DNA from 3 places in the Bacillus sp. SRL337 genome. Region 3 is predicted to be linked to each of the others. Evidence: riboswitches for the same ligand, from Rfam matches in the RefSeq annotation. Region 3 holds a riboswitch; each other region holds the start of a gene.
What was found. Region 3 has a riboswitch for cyclic di-GMP ahead of AC4E8A_RS20210 (hypothetical protein). Riboswitches for the same ligand answer to the same signal wherever they lie in the genome.
Positions count from the first base shown of each region.

Region 1 (5,095 bases), 400 kb from region 3:
AAGCTGAATTTATCTTCTTTCTCCAGCTGTTTGCTTAGCATCGAATGTCCATTCTAATTTTAAGGAGTCACCTTGAAATACATTTTGATCTTGTTTATTATCAACAAATTCAAACTTCACAGTAAGGTCATCCGAGGTCCCTGCTCTCAAACCATCCTCTTCCCCATATCCAAGCCATGCCAATAGGTCGTAATCTGTGTCGACGGTATCATACTGTTTCAGTTTTGAAAGTGTTGTTTGTTTAATTATTTCAGTACCAAGCTTATCGTTATTTTTCAGGAAAATAACTTTGATGTGGTCACCAAGATCAGCACCCTCGTTATCTCCCTTTGCATCTGTCACGGAATATTTCGTAGTCAAAAGAACTTTTGATACATTTAAAGATCCTGTGTTATTTAGTTTGAACTTTCTTTCCATTGTATCTCCAGGTTTTAGGTTGGAAACATCAATAATAGCGTTATCTTTATCATTACCTTTTACATTGATATCCAAAGTTCCAGCAGCAAATGTACTGTTATTCACTTCAACATCATTAAAGTACGCATATGTACCTCCACCAACTAATGACAAACCTAGTGCTGCTGATGCTACTCCCAAACCTAATTTTTGCTTAATACCCATTTTATAATTCCTCCTAGTGTTTTGTTTTCGTTCGTTTCAGCGACTTTTTGTTCTCTCTAACGAACTTACAATGTGAGTATATGACATATTTACCAGTTTGCAAAACCGGAAAATCCGCCGTTTTTTCGCTAAAACGAACATAAAACATGTATTTTCTGGAAATACCTCTCATTTTCTCACTATTTAGTAAATTATAATGAACTTATTGTTTACTATTAAGAACAAACCAGCTATCAAAAATACAAATTCCAAATTAACCACTTTTATGTAAAAATAAAAGTAAGATATTTACTAAAGGAGCATTTCCATGTTCAATAACCTGATCAAATACCTTAGTATTGCTTTACTAGTTATCGGAATAAGTTTAACCGGCTATGCCGGCTACCAGATTTTTACACAAAAACAGCACCAGGACAAAGCCCTGCAGGAAGCCAAAGCTCAAGTTAAACCAAAAAAGGCATCCAATAAAGAACATGAGTCATCCACTACCTATTCCTTCGAAAAAGGAGATGTAGTCGGCATCCTCCAAATCCCGGCCCTAAATAGAGAACTCCCGATTATAGAAGGAACAGATGAAGACGAGCTGGAAAAAGGGGTCGGACATTATTCTTCAACCAAGCTGCCGAACCAGCAGGACCGTATCTTCCTTGCCGGTCATCGTGATACGGTTTTTAAAAAAATGGGCGATCTTCAAAAAGGAGACCAATTAAAGGTTGAAATGAGCAATGGAACTTTTACATACGAGATATATGAAATGTTCGTTGTAAAAGAAGACGACATGTCTGTTGTCCAGCCCACATCACCGGATGAAATATTGACCCTTTCCACCTGCTATCCTTTTGAATATTTATCAAGTACTGTGGAACGTTATATCATTAATGCCAAACGAATTGACTGATTGGCCGATTTTCATATGAATTTATAAAGGAATGAAACAAAACATAAGGGTATATGGTCACCTACAGTAGAAACCGACTTCGCGATCTTCATCCGTCTATCTTATTAAAAATAACCTAGTTGATTGGAGCGGAAGGGGCTCGACCTCCTGCGGGACTAGCGGGACAGATGAGACCCCGCAGGCGCAGCCGAGCAGGCCAATCCAGCTCCAGCGGCCAGCGACTAGCAGATTTCGATCACCCTCCTTGCGATAAGTCATCATCGATTCGCCATGTTCATCGTGATTCCTTAATCTCATGCGTGAGACCTCCAATCTGTAAGTCGCTGAACGGCCGCTTGCGCTTTTTAGTCAACGCCCGCCCCGCGGAGTCGTGTCCCTGTAGCGGAAATCATCATCTACAACTTGGACAATACAATTATTTTCGTGATTATATTTGGAAGTAACGCATTATGTTTCGAATCTTCTTATATGTTATAATTTGTACAAACTATGAGATGGAGGATCGTTCATGAAAACCTTTAAAGTAATCACTCTTCAAGTTGTTGAAAACGATGAGCTGAAAGACATTGAAATTGTGGACGGTTTGATTATCAATAAAGAAGATGGGAAAGGGAGCTGGCTGATTGAGGGCTGCATGAAGAAGGATTATTATGATTTCTTCCGGGATGCCCAGCAGAGCGAAAATGATATTGAGGTACAGGTTGTGATTTCCCTTCCTGAAAATGATCCCGCTGCCTTTATGACGAGAATCAGCTGCATCAAAACGATGGATTTCCATCTGAGCGTTCTTTTTGAAGGAAAGTTGAAGAAGATGCGCAATGAATATGCTGAACTTCTGCTTGATGATTTAGTAGAGAAAGGGTTTGAAGGAGCAGGGCTTGTACAGGAATTCAGGGATAAAATGCGTTCCAAGCCTAGACTGGCTGCTACTTCGAAGGCGTCAAAGTAACTTTTAGACGAAATGTGACAAAGCTCACGTTTTTTTGTGGTATAATGTCACTATTATGAGGATGATTATACGTACAGGATGTGAACGGTAATGATCGGGGAACGAGTGAAGAAGCTTAGACAAGAGAGAAAAATGTCCATGACTGAACTTGCGGATAAGGCTGGGGTTGCCAAGTCTTACTTGAGTTCAATTGAAAGAAACCTGCAAAAGAATCCGTCGGTGCAGTTCCTGGAAAAGATCTCTGGTGCGTTGAATGTACCTGTTGATTCTTTACTATATGATACGATTGAAGATAAGCATATTGATTCGGACTGGGTAAGCATTGTAGAACAAGCCATGGAGTCCGGCATCAGCAAAGAACAGTTTCGGGAGTTCATTGAATTTAATAAATGGAAACTAAACCAAAAGTAAAAAGCGATTCCCTTATGACGGGAATCGCTTTGATTATTTTATAAGTACTTTTCTTTCTTCTCTATTTGTATGTAGGTATTCTAGGATTTCATCTTTGGTGACCCCTACTGCCATTGCTTCTTTAATCAAGGTAATCCATTCTAGATCCAGTTCTTTTTCAACCACTTTCTCTCCTCCTAAAATACACTCAGTATTTCAGGCAGCCCAGCCATCATAGTAAAACACCCAATCTCTTCCCTTAGATCTGTGGCTTTGCGTCCTCATTTTTCAATGAGTTTGCCTTTGTCTGACTATCTCATTGGCTAACCAGTTCCTTAACTATATCCATTATACTATTTATCAAAACCTATATTTTGTAAAATCCTGCTGCCTTTTCTACCTTTTTTCCTATAAATTTTTACATTTACTTCTCTTTTGTAGTAATATTCTGTTAATTATACTCTTCAGATAGTGTTTTTGTGTCGAATAAGCATGTTTCTTAGTGGAAAAGTCTTGCGATATGCCTTCAGCTTTTCCTCTAATGGGACAATCTTCTGGTTAATTTGAATGAAGCTGGATGCATGAAAGAAAGGAGATGCAGTGAGGTCCTTTCCGCATGATGGGCAAATCCACTGCCCTGTTTCTGTAGAACTGTATGAGGGGCGGCTGCAACGCTGGCAGTTTTTCTTAAACATAATTACACCTCTTTCGTTCGCTATAGTCCTTTTTACTTACTATACAAGAATATCCTCACTTCTCTAAAATGCTAAAACTATTCAAAAGTTCTTAATAAAGAACAATTTTCGTTAGTTTACTATTGTATGCTAACTGTTTCTTAAAAATGCTAATTTCCATAAAAATCAAATGTTCTTTATAATGAATAATAAACGATTTGGAGAAGGGGTTCAGACTATGGTTGGTGAGAGAATCAAGTTTATTAGAGAGAAAAAGGGGCTCACTATTAATGAATTAGGTCAAAAAGCAGAGATTTCAAAGTCTTATATCAGTTCTATTGAGAGGGGATTACAAAAAAATCCATCAATTAATGTTTTAGAAAAAGTAGCTAATGCTCTTGGTGTATCTCTAGATACGATTATTTTGGAGGAGGCAGATGATGTATCAATTACGGATGAGTGGATTCAGTTGGTGAAAGGGGCAATAAGTCAGGGTTTGACCAAGGATGAATTCATACATTTTACAACCTTAATGGGGTTAAAAAGAAAAGCAGAATAATAAAGAACTTGAAACATCTTGTTTCAAGTTCTTCAGTTGATCTTGGTTTTAAGAATAGCTAGAACATACCTTGCTTCCGCTTTACAGGTATATTCATAGTTGGTGTTCAACTCTTTTTGAAGTGACTCTATTTCCTTAACCTGGTCACCCGTTGGCTGTTCAGAGAAAATCTTTTCTATAATTTCATTTATCTTCTTTGCAAGATCTTCATGTAACTGTGGATTATTCTTTTGCTCAATAGACAACTGTTTGTACCAAGAAGCAGTATTCGTTATGTAATCTTTCCAAATTTTAACAAACGCATTCAAATCGAACTTTTCTTCGTTCCATTCGATATTTTCCATGTATGTTTCAAAAGCAGTAGAAATTGAACGGGAAATGCTGATTTTCATTCCCTGTGGAAAATTATTCATCATGCAGCTAAATTACCTCCTATTATATATTGCTTGCTGTCTTTGTCTTACTATACCATAATAAATCATTTTTGTCGGAGATACTGTTGTTCAAAATAATGGTAAATTAGCTGAGAAGATAATTTCAACTATTTAATATCTCTTCTCTTAAACCAGTGGTACTATCAAGAAAAAAGAACCGGATATCCCGGTCCTTTAGAAGGAGCTATTACTGATTATTTTTTTCGTCGTCTTTCATATCTTCTTCAAGCTCGCCAGCTGGAGATTCGCCATTTTCGCCGTTTTGGTTATCGTCAATATCCCCGTTGTTATCTTCAGAGATATTTCCTTCGCCGTCATTAGTATCCATATCCATGTCGCCGTTATCGTTCATATCTCCGTTTTCATTCATGTCCCCATTCTGATCATTAGGAACTTCTTCCTCAACAGGAGCTTCGTTATCTTCCGGAGGCGGCTCCTGATCGCCGTTACAACCTGCAAGAAGCATTGCGGAGAGTGCTGTTCCACCAAGGATGGCTAAAAGCTTTTTATTCATTGTGTATGACTCCTTTCAATACAAAGAATTTTTGAGACCTATCTCTGCGGTCTTTT
Region 1 is NZ_OZ481793.1:4,405,469-4,410,563, forward strand. It holds gene AC4E8A_RS22030 (TasA family protein) at 10-621, opposite strand; gene AC4E8A_RS22035 (class D sortase) at 929-1,519, shown strand; gene AC4E8A_RS22040 (hypothetical protein) at 1,616-1,816, opposite strand; gene AC4E8A_RS22045 (YwpF family protein) at 2,028-2,468, shown strand; gene AC4E8A_RS22050 (helix-turn-helix domain-containing protein) at 2,559-2,879, shown strand; gene AC4E8A_RS22055 (anti-repressor SinI family protein) at 2,913-3,044, opposite strand; cyclic di-GMP riboswitch class I at 3,075-3,170, opposite strand; gene AC4E8A_RS22060 (helix-turn-helix domain-containing protein) at 3,771-4,091, shown strand; gene AC4E8A_RS22065 (hypothetical protein) at 4,124-4,507, opposite strand; gene AC4E8A_RS22070 (hypothetical protein) at 4,713-5,039, opposite strand.
Region 1: another riboswitch for cyclic di-GMP. It lies ahead of AC4E8A_RS22055 (anti-repressor SinI family protein); the one in region 3 lies ahead of AC4E8A_RS20210 (hypothetical protein).

Region 2 (5,095 bases), 290 kb from region 3:
GTCAGCCGCTTATCCCCTTGGAACAATTCTATTAGGTCAAAAGCCAATTGGGCTCGATTGCGTACATCAGGCTTCTTATTTTTTTTCAAGCCGTCCAATTCGCGGTATACCTGTTTGCTGACAAAAATGTGAGCATCACTATCCCTGTGCAGGGCAATGAGGAACATCTGCTCATGAAGTAATATGTTTGTATCCAAGCATAAAATGGTGCCACGCTCAATAACAGGTTTAAGTCTTGTGTATTTCATCATTCCCAGTTGATGATTCCTTTTGGCTGCTGCTTTTTCTTTAGCAGAAGGAAGCAATATATATTGGAGGGCAAGAGCCAGTCCCAATGTAAGGTAGAGATGGATGGGGTTCTCCGTTCCGAATATGTAAATGAATTTTTGATGAAATGCAAATCCAACCATAAATAGGACTGCCAAGAGGCTTCCAAGCTTCACCTGTTTCATATACACCTGGCCAAGTCCTGGCAAAATAAAATTAAGAAGCGTGGCTAATCTGCCGTTAATGACAACATGAGGGGATATTCTTACGGAATTGAACAATCCCAATGCTAATAGGCAGCTCAAGATTATAAGTGCAATCTCACTCGCATCGCCGCTTTTAGACAAATATAAATATAGAATGAATAATAGCAAACCCTTTCCTCCTTGCTCTCTGTTTTAGTGAGTGATAAAATGTTTTCTGTTTTTCTGCAATTATTTCAGAAATGATTCTTACTTATATTCATCTCTGTACGTTTTCTTGGACATTCTACTTAAATCCGAAAATTGACGGTGGTTATCTCGCAGCTTACCGATTCTGGCTGTCCAGCTATCGATATGCGGAAAAACATTATTGGTGGACGCCTTTGCCGAAGATAAGACCCTTTCAGCAATGAAAGAAAAGGCAATCAATCCGATACTAATAATGAATAATAGTGAGATCAAGCCCATATGTATCCTCCTCTCTTACATATTTTAATGTGCTTACCTTTTGTAATGAAAAAACTGCCCTCTTTTATGGAAGGGCAGCTTCAACTAACAATTCGTAAAATTGATGCAACCCGACTATCATAATCCTCATGATTTTAGACTCGTGGTTTTGCGTCCTTACCTTTCGATAAGTTTGCCTGTTTTTTTATGAATACTGGTTACTGGATGTAAATACCTATTAGTATCGTACTATAAAGTGGAAAATAAATCCTTTCATTTTAGATAATTTTTCACAAAAAAATTTTTGATTTGTATTTTCATTGTATTATATTGTCTTTTTTTGTAAGGTGCGTCTGGTCTGAAATATGCCTGTTTCTTTATCATAATAAATCTGATTGACAATAAGGCGAGGGAGAGATTCTTCGTCTTCTGGCCCATATACCCTTGTCATTGCGTCTGAAGTAATGAGCCAGGTCGATTCAGATTTTCTTACTTCATGAAGGAGGAATTTTTTCCTTTCAATGGCTTTGCGAATGGTACTGCCGTCACTTAATCCCCAACGTGCTGCCGCTTCTTTTAAAGTATAGACGTCGTGAATGGGAAGGGACTGTCGATCCTCTATACCAACAGGCCCAATAATGGTAAGGATCTGGGATGCAAGGATTGTTTGGAAGGAGGTCTCTTGTAAAGCAGAAAGATAGTAGACTTTATTATTCTCCTTTAACCAATCCTTCACTTCGGCAAGGGAAGTAAGTTGATTAAAGTTGTTTGCCTGAAGGTTAAAAAGCATTACCGGCCATTTTTTATAGCCCTCCATTTTTTCCTGCAACTTCATGTAAATAACAAAGGATGCTGACATTCTAAATTCCTCCTCATATCGATTCTGGGTTATAGCACTTCCTCGAATGTTCCTATTTCCCTTCCCCTTTTATAAACACTGCAACTTTTTAACTCCTCATAGGTAATCGGATTACCTCCAAACTGTACTCCCCAGGTATCACAGAGGTCTTCAATTCCATCATCGTGCAGTCTTTTTTCAAGATTGAAGATTAAACTGTGCCCGAGCTCATGTCCCAAAGTATGGAGCAACTCTTGTCTTGCTTGTTCCTTCGTAAAAAGAATATAAGGCCTGTCATGCATATCATTTTCAATGGGCATCCCTTCATCGATTTCGTCAGAATAAAGATATAGCCGGTAAGAATCTCCTTCTGTTTTCATAGGGTACAAATCAATAGTGGAACCTTCTGGTGAACGATGAGTTTCATATCGATGATAGGCACCAAAAATACTTAAACGAAGGGATTCCGGACGATTTTTCAATCCGATAGAGGCTATTCCTTGCACAGCAGTTGGACGATTTTTTTGAACTTTTTCTACAAATCCCTCAACTTCCTTAAGCGACAAAGGGAATTCAAATCCCGGTGCCGGTTCTTCTTCAAAGAAATGGATTTTATCAATTTTCTTGTACTTAATGAGTTGCTTTAATCGTCTTTTCTTCATCCATTTTGAAGAGAGCAGCTTTTCTCTAAACACGATAAACAAAAACAGCATTGAGAAAATCAGCCCAATCCCAATTAATCCTTTAAGAATGAATAAGTACATATACATCACCTCTTATTTTTATTATTACCATTATAATCCAACAAATAAAATATGTCACTAGTAAAGGAAATATTTTTATAAAATTGCACAGGAAGTACTAAGAAGTGGGTAAATAAGTTAAGGTTGTTGCATAAGTCAAACTTAAGTTTTGGGGGCCATGAAAGGAAGGGTTTTGTGTTGTAACAAAGAAGACTTCGCTATTGTTCTATCTCTTGGTTTATTAATCAAACGTTTGATTAGTGGCAGGTTTATAGCTATCGGCAGAGAAGAATTAATTCATGATGACCGATTTACGAATAATGAGAACCGACTGAAGCACTCCCAGGAGCTCGATGAAATAATTGGCGAATGGATTCGTGAAAGAGAGCTTAATGAAGTAGTAGAACCATTTAATAGCTGTGGTGCAGTTAAAGGCCCTATGTATAATATGCAACAAATATTTGAGGATCCGCATTTCAAATACCGGCAATCATTAGTTAATCTAGAAGACGAAGACCTAGGCGAAATACATGTGCCCAATGTATTTGCTAAGTTTTCAAAAACACCAGGAGAAGTTAAGTCATCTGGTCATAAAAAGGTCAGCATAATAATGAAATCTATAAAGGAATGCTTAATTTCACTGATACAGAATTAGAAGAATTAAGGAATGATAATATTATATAATTGGGGAAGGAGTGACAGTATTCTTGTCCCTGAGTAAGTATTAAAACATATCTTTTTTATAACGAACAATTATCCAGAGTATAAGTACAGGATTTTTCTGAAAGTAATAAAGTAAGGATTGTTTTTTCATTTAAAAGGAATTATGAGGATGAAAGTGGGTTTATATCCTCGCTAGCAGAGGTCCTGGAGATACTCTGGAGCATCGGAAATTGTTATAGTTAGTAGTGGTTTGGGGGAGCGGGACTTGGCTTTCCATCCCTGAGTTAAAGCATACGATCTTATATGAGAGATGTTGGGACCTGTCCCAATGAATTCCATTATTTCTATCGGCGGTGGGGCCAAGAACGCTGAATGGCTGCAAATCCAGGCAGACATATTCAATGCAGACGTCCATAAGCTTGCAAGTGAACAAGGTCCAGGACTTGGGGCGGCTATGCTTGCTGCTGTCGGAGCCGACTGGTATCCTACACTGAGAGAATGTTCACAAGCTTTTACAAAAATCGTAGAAACTTATACTCCTATCGAAGAAAACGTTAAGAAATATAAAGACTTGTACACTCTTTATAAACAAGTATACCAACATACCAAGTCCCTTAATGAAGGGCTTAAATCTTTCCGGGAATAGCATCTTGGGTGATTGGAAGACAGAGGGGCAGCTGCTCCTCTTTTTTGTCGGGTTTCAGAGTTGATTAGGAAAGGAAGTCTGCTGCAGGCATAGGTAAGCGCCACCTGACGATGTGAGATTTGGTGTACTCCCTAACAAGAAATAGACCAAAAAACCGGGCACTCTAATAAGATTTAGTGTAATCCATCGAGGAATAGACCAAATATCATGGCGCTCCCATACAAATTGGTGCGGTCCATCGAGGAATAGACCAAATATCCGGGCGCTCCCATAAAAAATGGTGCAATCTATCGAGGAATAGACCAAATATCCGGGCGCTCCCATAAAAAATGGTGCAATCCAACGAGGAATAGACCAAAAAACAGGCTGCTCTCAAAAAAATTGGTGCAATTTATCAAGTTCCAAACCACATATCTCCCCACTATTATAGATAGTTCGTTTATGGTACTGGATAGACTTTATCTCATCGACAACCATAAAGACAGCTCCAATATTGGGCAGGATCAGATTCATAAAAGGCAGGCTTAAACACAAAAAGGGCACCTATTAAGAATGCAATAGATGCCCTGGCAGCTAAAATTGAGAATCAGTGGATCACTAAGGGTTAAGATTGAGAGAGTGTCTATTCGCTGCTACCCGAGTGAAATCCCCGTTTGCAGATTCAAGAATACAAGATGCATACCATCAATATCCGCCATATGATTTCTGTTCCCAATGAATTTGGGGGTCTTTAAATTCTCCGAATAGAAAAGCGGTTTCGGGGATTTCAACTCTTATTGAAAATGTAAACTGTCCTTCAGCCCAGATGGTCGTATTTCTTTCTTGAAGCGGTTCGTATGACTTTGTGATTTCTGTGAATTGCTCGAAAAGTTCTTGACCTGCCTCCTTGCCTTCTGTGGGGGTCGTTCCCACCGTCATATAAAGGATAAAGTGCAGGCTGCCGTCTTCACCGGTGTAATTCACATCTTGAATTTTTTCATTATTTTTCATTACATTATCTTTCGCTTGAATGAATAGATCTTCGTGGAGCTGTGGTTGTTCCTGCTGAGACTTGACCACTTGCAAATCCGCATAGTCTTCAGGAATGGATTTTTCAATTAGTAAATCGGGTAGTTCATCATTCAATTTTAATTCTATAAGCTTAAAGTAGGAGACGAATTCTTCCCCATTGTATTCTTTTCTTTCGAGCACAACTCCGGAATCATATTCAATTTTAATGAGACTTCTTTCGAATAAGAAGACTTGTGGATTTGTTTTAACTAACTCAAATGTTACCCAATTTTCTTCA
Region 2 is NZ_OZ481793.1:4,296,007-4,301,101, reverse strand. It holds gene AC4E8A_RS21565 (PIN domain-containing protein) at 1-641, opposite strand, end outside; gene AC4E8A_RS21560 (hypothetical protein) at 720-938, opposite strand; cyclic di-GMP riboswitch class I at 1,040-1,125, opposite strand; gene AC4E8A_RS21555 (helix-turn-helix domain-containing protein) at 1,243-1,776, opposite strand; gene AC4E8A_RS21550 (hypothetical protein) at 1,806-2,519, opposite strand; gene AC4E8A_RS21545 (CoA transferase) at 2,677-3,153, shown strand; gene AC4E8A_RS21540 (FGGY-family carbohydrate kinase) at 3,490-3,807, shown strand; gene AC4E8A_RS21535 (hypothetical protein) at 4,492-5,095, opposite strand, start outside.
Region 2: another riboswitch for cyclic di-GMP. It lies ahead of AC4E8A_RS21560 (hypothetical protein); the one in region 3 lies ahead of AC4E8A_RS20210 (hypothetical protein).

Region 3 (5,095 bases):
TGTGAAGTTTTCGGACCTGAACACCCGTGCAAAATCAAGAAAAGAGGAACTTCTACCGTCTATAATTTACAATATCCGGAAGGGATACTTTCAAAAAACCTTACTATGGGCAGAACACCTGTAGTCATAACAATATTGGGCCGGGACGAGTAAGTTTCGTCCCCCCTATTCCATCTCCAATCAGAAAAGACTTGCTGCTTGCACTGTGAGGTAATGGAAAAGCAGTTGAAATGTCCAGCACATATAGTCGTATGGAAGGAAAAAATAGAATCAATTATCCCTGAAATGGAATGGAATTTTCTATATCATACGCTCATAGTAAATGATGGACTCTTATAGAATTCAAATCTTTAGTACTTTAAAATCAGATATTTTAGCGAAAAATGGAGTAATTTGTAATTTTTTTCTGGAATTTATTGAAAACTAGGTCTTTATGATTTATTATTAGAATAGTTTTAAAAGTCTATTGACAAAATTGAAAAAAGGCAAACTTTTCGAAAGGAAAGGACGCAAAGCCACGGGTCTAAGGTTAGCTAAACTAAGATAGCCGGGCTGCCAAAAAGTTTTGTAGATAATAATGCGGAGCACTTTTCCATTCCTATTCATTTATCCACCTTCTTTTTGGTGGTCTTTTATTTTTTTCAAGAAGAGGGGATGGAATTTACTAAAAAAAATTGATTAAATAAAGTATCTATAAATATGTTTAGCCGGTTTCAAGGTGAGATGAAAGGTTGAAGACAGACAGGAAAGCTGCGGAGACAAGCTGCAAGTCTGTTATAAGTGTAAGAGACAAAAATCACCTGAAGACTATTATGGAAATGGACTTTATAAAATTGTTCAGAATGCAGAAAGAATTGAATTAATAGAAAGTCTCTCATGAAATACTAACAAATAAGAATGGTAATGGGTTATAGTTTTCAATTCATTAAAAAAGAAGGGAAGAATGCCAATGTCTATCATGACGGTTTTATTTGGCTCTGTGGAATATTTTGAAAGAGAATTACAGATCTATATAGAGAAAGAAGAATTAAATTATATGACGACCAGCCAAAAGCTAGAGCTCTCGTATTCAACATTAAAAGAGGATATTGCTCATAGTTTCATATGCAGTGATAGCTTTCGCGAAGAATGCTTGGAGAACCTGGCGAAGGCTTTTTTTCAGGTTAGCGGCTCTTTGGTGTTAAACTAAAACTCAAAAACATAGAAACACCCTCTCCTAGTGCCAATCGAATTGCATTAGGTCAGGGTGTTTTTTCGGTTCAACGTCAAATGTTGGGGTGAAGTGAATTTTGCTTCACCCTTATCCAATATGTGAACCCAGTCTTTTATACGTATGTGTTAATAGTATTTTCGCTCGAAAACGCGTAAAGCTTCGAAATCCAAATGCGTTTCGTTTCATCACTTTCGTTAAGTTGTTAATTCCCTCCAAGAAGCCGTTAGAATAGCTATAGGTAAAGCTATTTAATATTTCAACCTGCCAATTTTTTAATGTTTGCGCTGCTTTTTGAAACTCCGGGATGCCCGCCTCATCAACGGCTTTGTAAAAGGAATATAAGTCATTTTTGGTTTGGTGGATGTTCTCTTCTCCATTTTGTTTCGCCTCATCGAACCAGTGACAGAACAGTTCTTTCAATTCATAGGCCAGCTTTAATTCAGGGGACATGTCCAGATAACGTTGAAGATACCACTGATTGTCCTCTGTTAACTTATAGGATTTTTTATAGAATACATGTCGCATCTTTTTGCATTTCTTTCGATCATAATCATGCCAGCTGGATTGAACTCTTCTCCTCACTCCATCAAGTGCCCAATAGATATATCGAACAAAGTGAAACCGATCCGCCACAATAATAGGCTTCCCAAGGGCTTGTGTGACAGCTGCTTTAAAAGACTGACTCATATCCATGATTACGATTTCCACTTGAGCTCCATACTTTCGGAGATAGTGCTTAATCGTATTTTTGTATCGATTCGGAAGGATATCAATGGGCTCTTTAGTGATGCCATTCGCGATTATGAGCTGGTACTTGCCTTCTCTGGTATCTCCTTTGTATTCATCGATGGTGATCACTTTTGGCAATTCCTTCGCTTCTTCGTTGACTGTCTCTTTGGCCAATTGATCAAAGCGCCTTGCGACCGTTGAAGGGGATGTTCCATACACTTCTGCCGTCTCCTTGAACGTCTTGCCTTTAATACTACGAATTTTAACTGCCTGGTTCAGTTCCACTGATAACCGTTGGTATCTATTCACAAAAGGGTTCTTTTCCGCAAACTTCTTTCCACAAGGACAAGCATATCTTCTCTTTTGTAAAAGATTAGTGTGTGTCTTTCAAATAGCTTTAAATGCTTAATTTTTTGTATACGATAGTCGTGAATCTTATGAGTGAAAGTAGCACAAACCGGACAACTGTGGGGTGTAACCGGCTTCTCTGTATAAATCCAAAGTCTCGCTTCCACTTCCTCCATTTTCGTAACCATTGCTTCTTCAAAACCGGGTAGAATTATGTTAAAATTCATTATGCACGAATCTCCAATCTATACTTGTTTCTCGACAACTCAAGTATAAAAGACTGGATGATTACATGCATTTTTTTTGTTCAAATTGTGTAAGAACCCCAACAAATATTATAGAACCGTTTTTTCAATTTTTCCTACCCAAAAAAGAACCCCTATGATTAGAGGTCCTTTGAACATTCAATTCTTTTTATCGTAATAGAATCCATCCGTTTGAAGATGATCGTATGGATTGGAGTATTTTTTCGCAGAGGCTTTCTTTTTAACCGTACCATTCATTTCCTTCTTGATAGCATCCCGAAAGTCTGCCATCTTACGGTCTATCACTTGATTCCACTTCACAATTTGACTGCCCATCTCTGCTTCTTGTTGAGTGTATGGTGCCTTCACTCTTGCCAAGACAATTTCTCTTTGTTCTAATAGAGATTCCACTTTAGAGATACGTGCATCACGATCTTCCTCGGTCTGTGTTCCCAGTATTTGAAACAACTGCTTTGTTAATAGATAACATTCTTCAACAGAAGACATTAGGCTTTATCACCTGACCCAGCGTATTGCTGCTGTCGGTTCGTTTGAATGACCTGTTTCCATGTATCCCGAAATTCTGTAATAAACTCTTCAACTTCATTTAAAATAGCAGAATCATTCTTTAAATTGGCTTCTATTAATCTCCTATTAAGGTAATCATAGAGAGCCATCATGTTTTTAGATACAGCAATATCCATATTAAGGGTCACCATCAGTTCACTGATGATATTTTGAGCTTTTTGGATATTGACATTTTTCACTTCCACCTGTTTATCGGATATCGCTTTTTTAGCAAGCTGGATATTTTTCAGGCAGCCGTTATAAAGCATAAGCGTTAACTCCCCAGGTGAAGCCGTTGTGACTGAGTTGTTTTGATACGTTTTGTAGGGGTTGTTAATTGCCATTTAGACACTCCTCACTAATTTTATAATAAATAATTACATGCCTCCGCTGAATTGCTGCATTAGATAGGCTGATTGGGAATTTGCTTTCTGTATTGCCTTTTCCATGGCTGTAAACTGGCGCCAGTAACGGTCCTCAACTTGTTTCATCCGGTCTTCGAAACGGTCGATTCGGTCATCCATATTTTTTAGATTTCGCCCAATGGCAAACTGCTGATTGGTTGAAAAGGCGTTCCCGGCCTTTTCTTTGAGTTTGTCCATTGTATTGTTGGCCGTATCATATAGCCGGTTGATGATCCCTTTTTCTCCTTCTGTAGTTCCTTCCCAGGAAAACAAATTTTGCACAGATGCAGGATCCTCCTCGATGGCTTTTCTTAATTCTGTTTCGTTTATTTCAAGTTTCCCACCTTCTAAATAGTTGCTGGTGGTCTTAATACCTATAGAAGCGAGCTGGCTGAAAACCGAGGAAACTCCACTATTTTGGACAGGCTGGTAGAAATTCATCCGCATTTCTGACAAGACATTTGATAGAATAGGATCTCTTCTTAAAAGGCCACTCTTTGCCATATCTGTCCACTTTTCCTGCTGTTTATCCGACAAAGATTCCTTCTGTTCATCCGTTAAAGGCTTGTAAGAGCGATAATATTCTTCTGAAGATTTATCGCTTATCTTTCCTATCAGCTCATTGTACTTTTCAACAAAACCTTTTATATTCTCAAAGACTTTATCTGTATCATTATTTACTGAAATACCGGCAGAACCAGAGGTGAACGTCTGCTTTAGTGTAAACGTTACTCCGTTCATGGTAAATGCGTTGGAAGTTCTTTCAGTTTCCAAACCGTTAATGGTGAATTTTGCATTCGTCCCACCCGCTTCAGTTGCATCAGCACCAAATTTCAAAACAGAATTCAGAAAATTACCAGAAGTAATAATTTCCCCGCCTGTCTCATTGTAATTTCCAGATTCCGTCCTGGTTAATGTCACTTGGTCCGAAAACGAATCATACATCATCGAGAGTCCAACCTTAGAGCTGTTAACTTTTCCAATCATGGTATTCAAGGATTGGTTTTCTTGAACAATAAAATTTTCAGAAGTCTCTCCTTTTGAAGTATGAGCCCCTAAAGTAAACGAAGTATAGTTTTGGGTATAGGTAGCTTCAAAGGAAGTACCCACAACTTGTTCCTCATTAAAAGTAACTTTTCCTGTTTCTTTGTCGATATATCCCACTTCAGTTGAGTTTTTCGGATCTATAATGGTAAATCTATTGTTTGAGGAGTCATCATTGATAGTATAATCTTCTCCACCAATTTTAAAAGAACTCAGCGACTTTAAAGAACCACGCTCGAGCTGCCATGTGCTGGTTGCAGCATCAATCGTTTTATTTTCAGTTCTGTTTTGAGTAATAAACTCTGCCTTTACAGTTGATCCCTGAGATAGCCCAGAACCTCCAAACACTAACTTATCGTTCGTTATATCCAGATAGACTTCCCCTTCTGCCGGTGTAGAAGATTGAACCACTTTATAGTTCTTTCCATCCACTTTCACATTCAAAGTTCCTGAATCAATGGCATCAACATTTAACGCGAGTTCAGTGGTACCGTCTGTAGTAACATTGAGGGTTTTATTTTCGACTGCTCCCTCGCTCCATGTAA
Region 3 is NZ_OZ481793.1:4,004,258-4,009,352, forward strand. It holds cyclic di-GMP riboswitch class I at 475-560, shown strand; gene AC4E8A_RS20210 (hypothetical protein) at 950-1,189, shown strand; partial or broken gene AC4E8A_RS20215 (ISL3 family transposase) at 1,301-2,517, opposite strand; gene fliT (flagellar protein FliT) at 2,695-3,042, opposite strand; gene fliS (flagellar export chaperone FliS) at 3,042-3,446, opposite strand; gene fliD (flagellar filament capping protein FliD) at 3,480-5,095, opposite strand, start outside.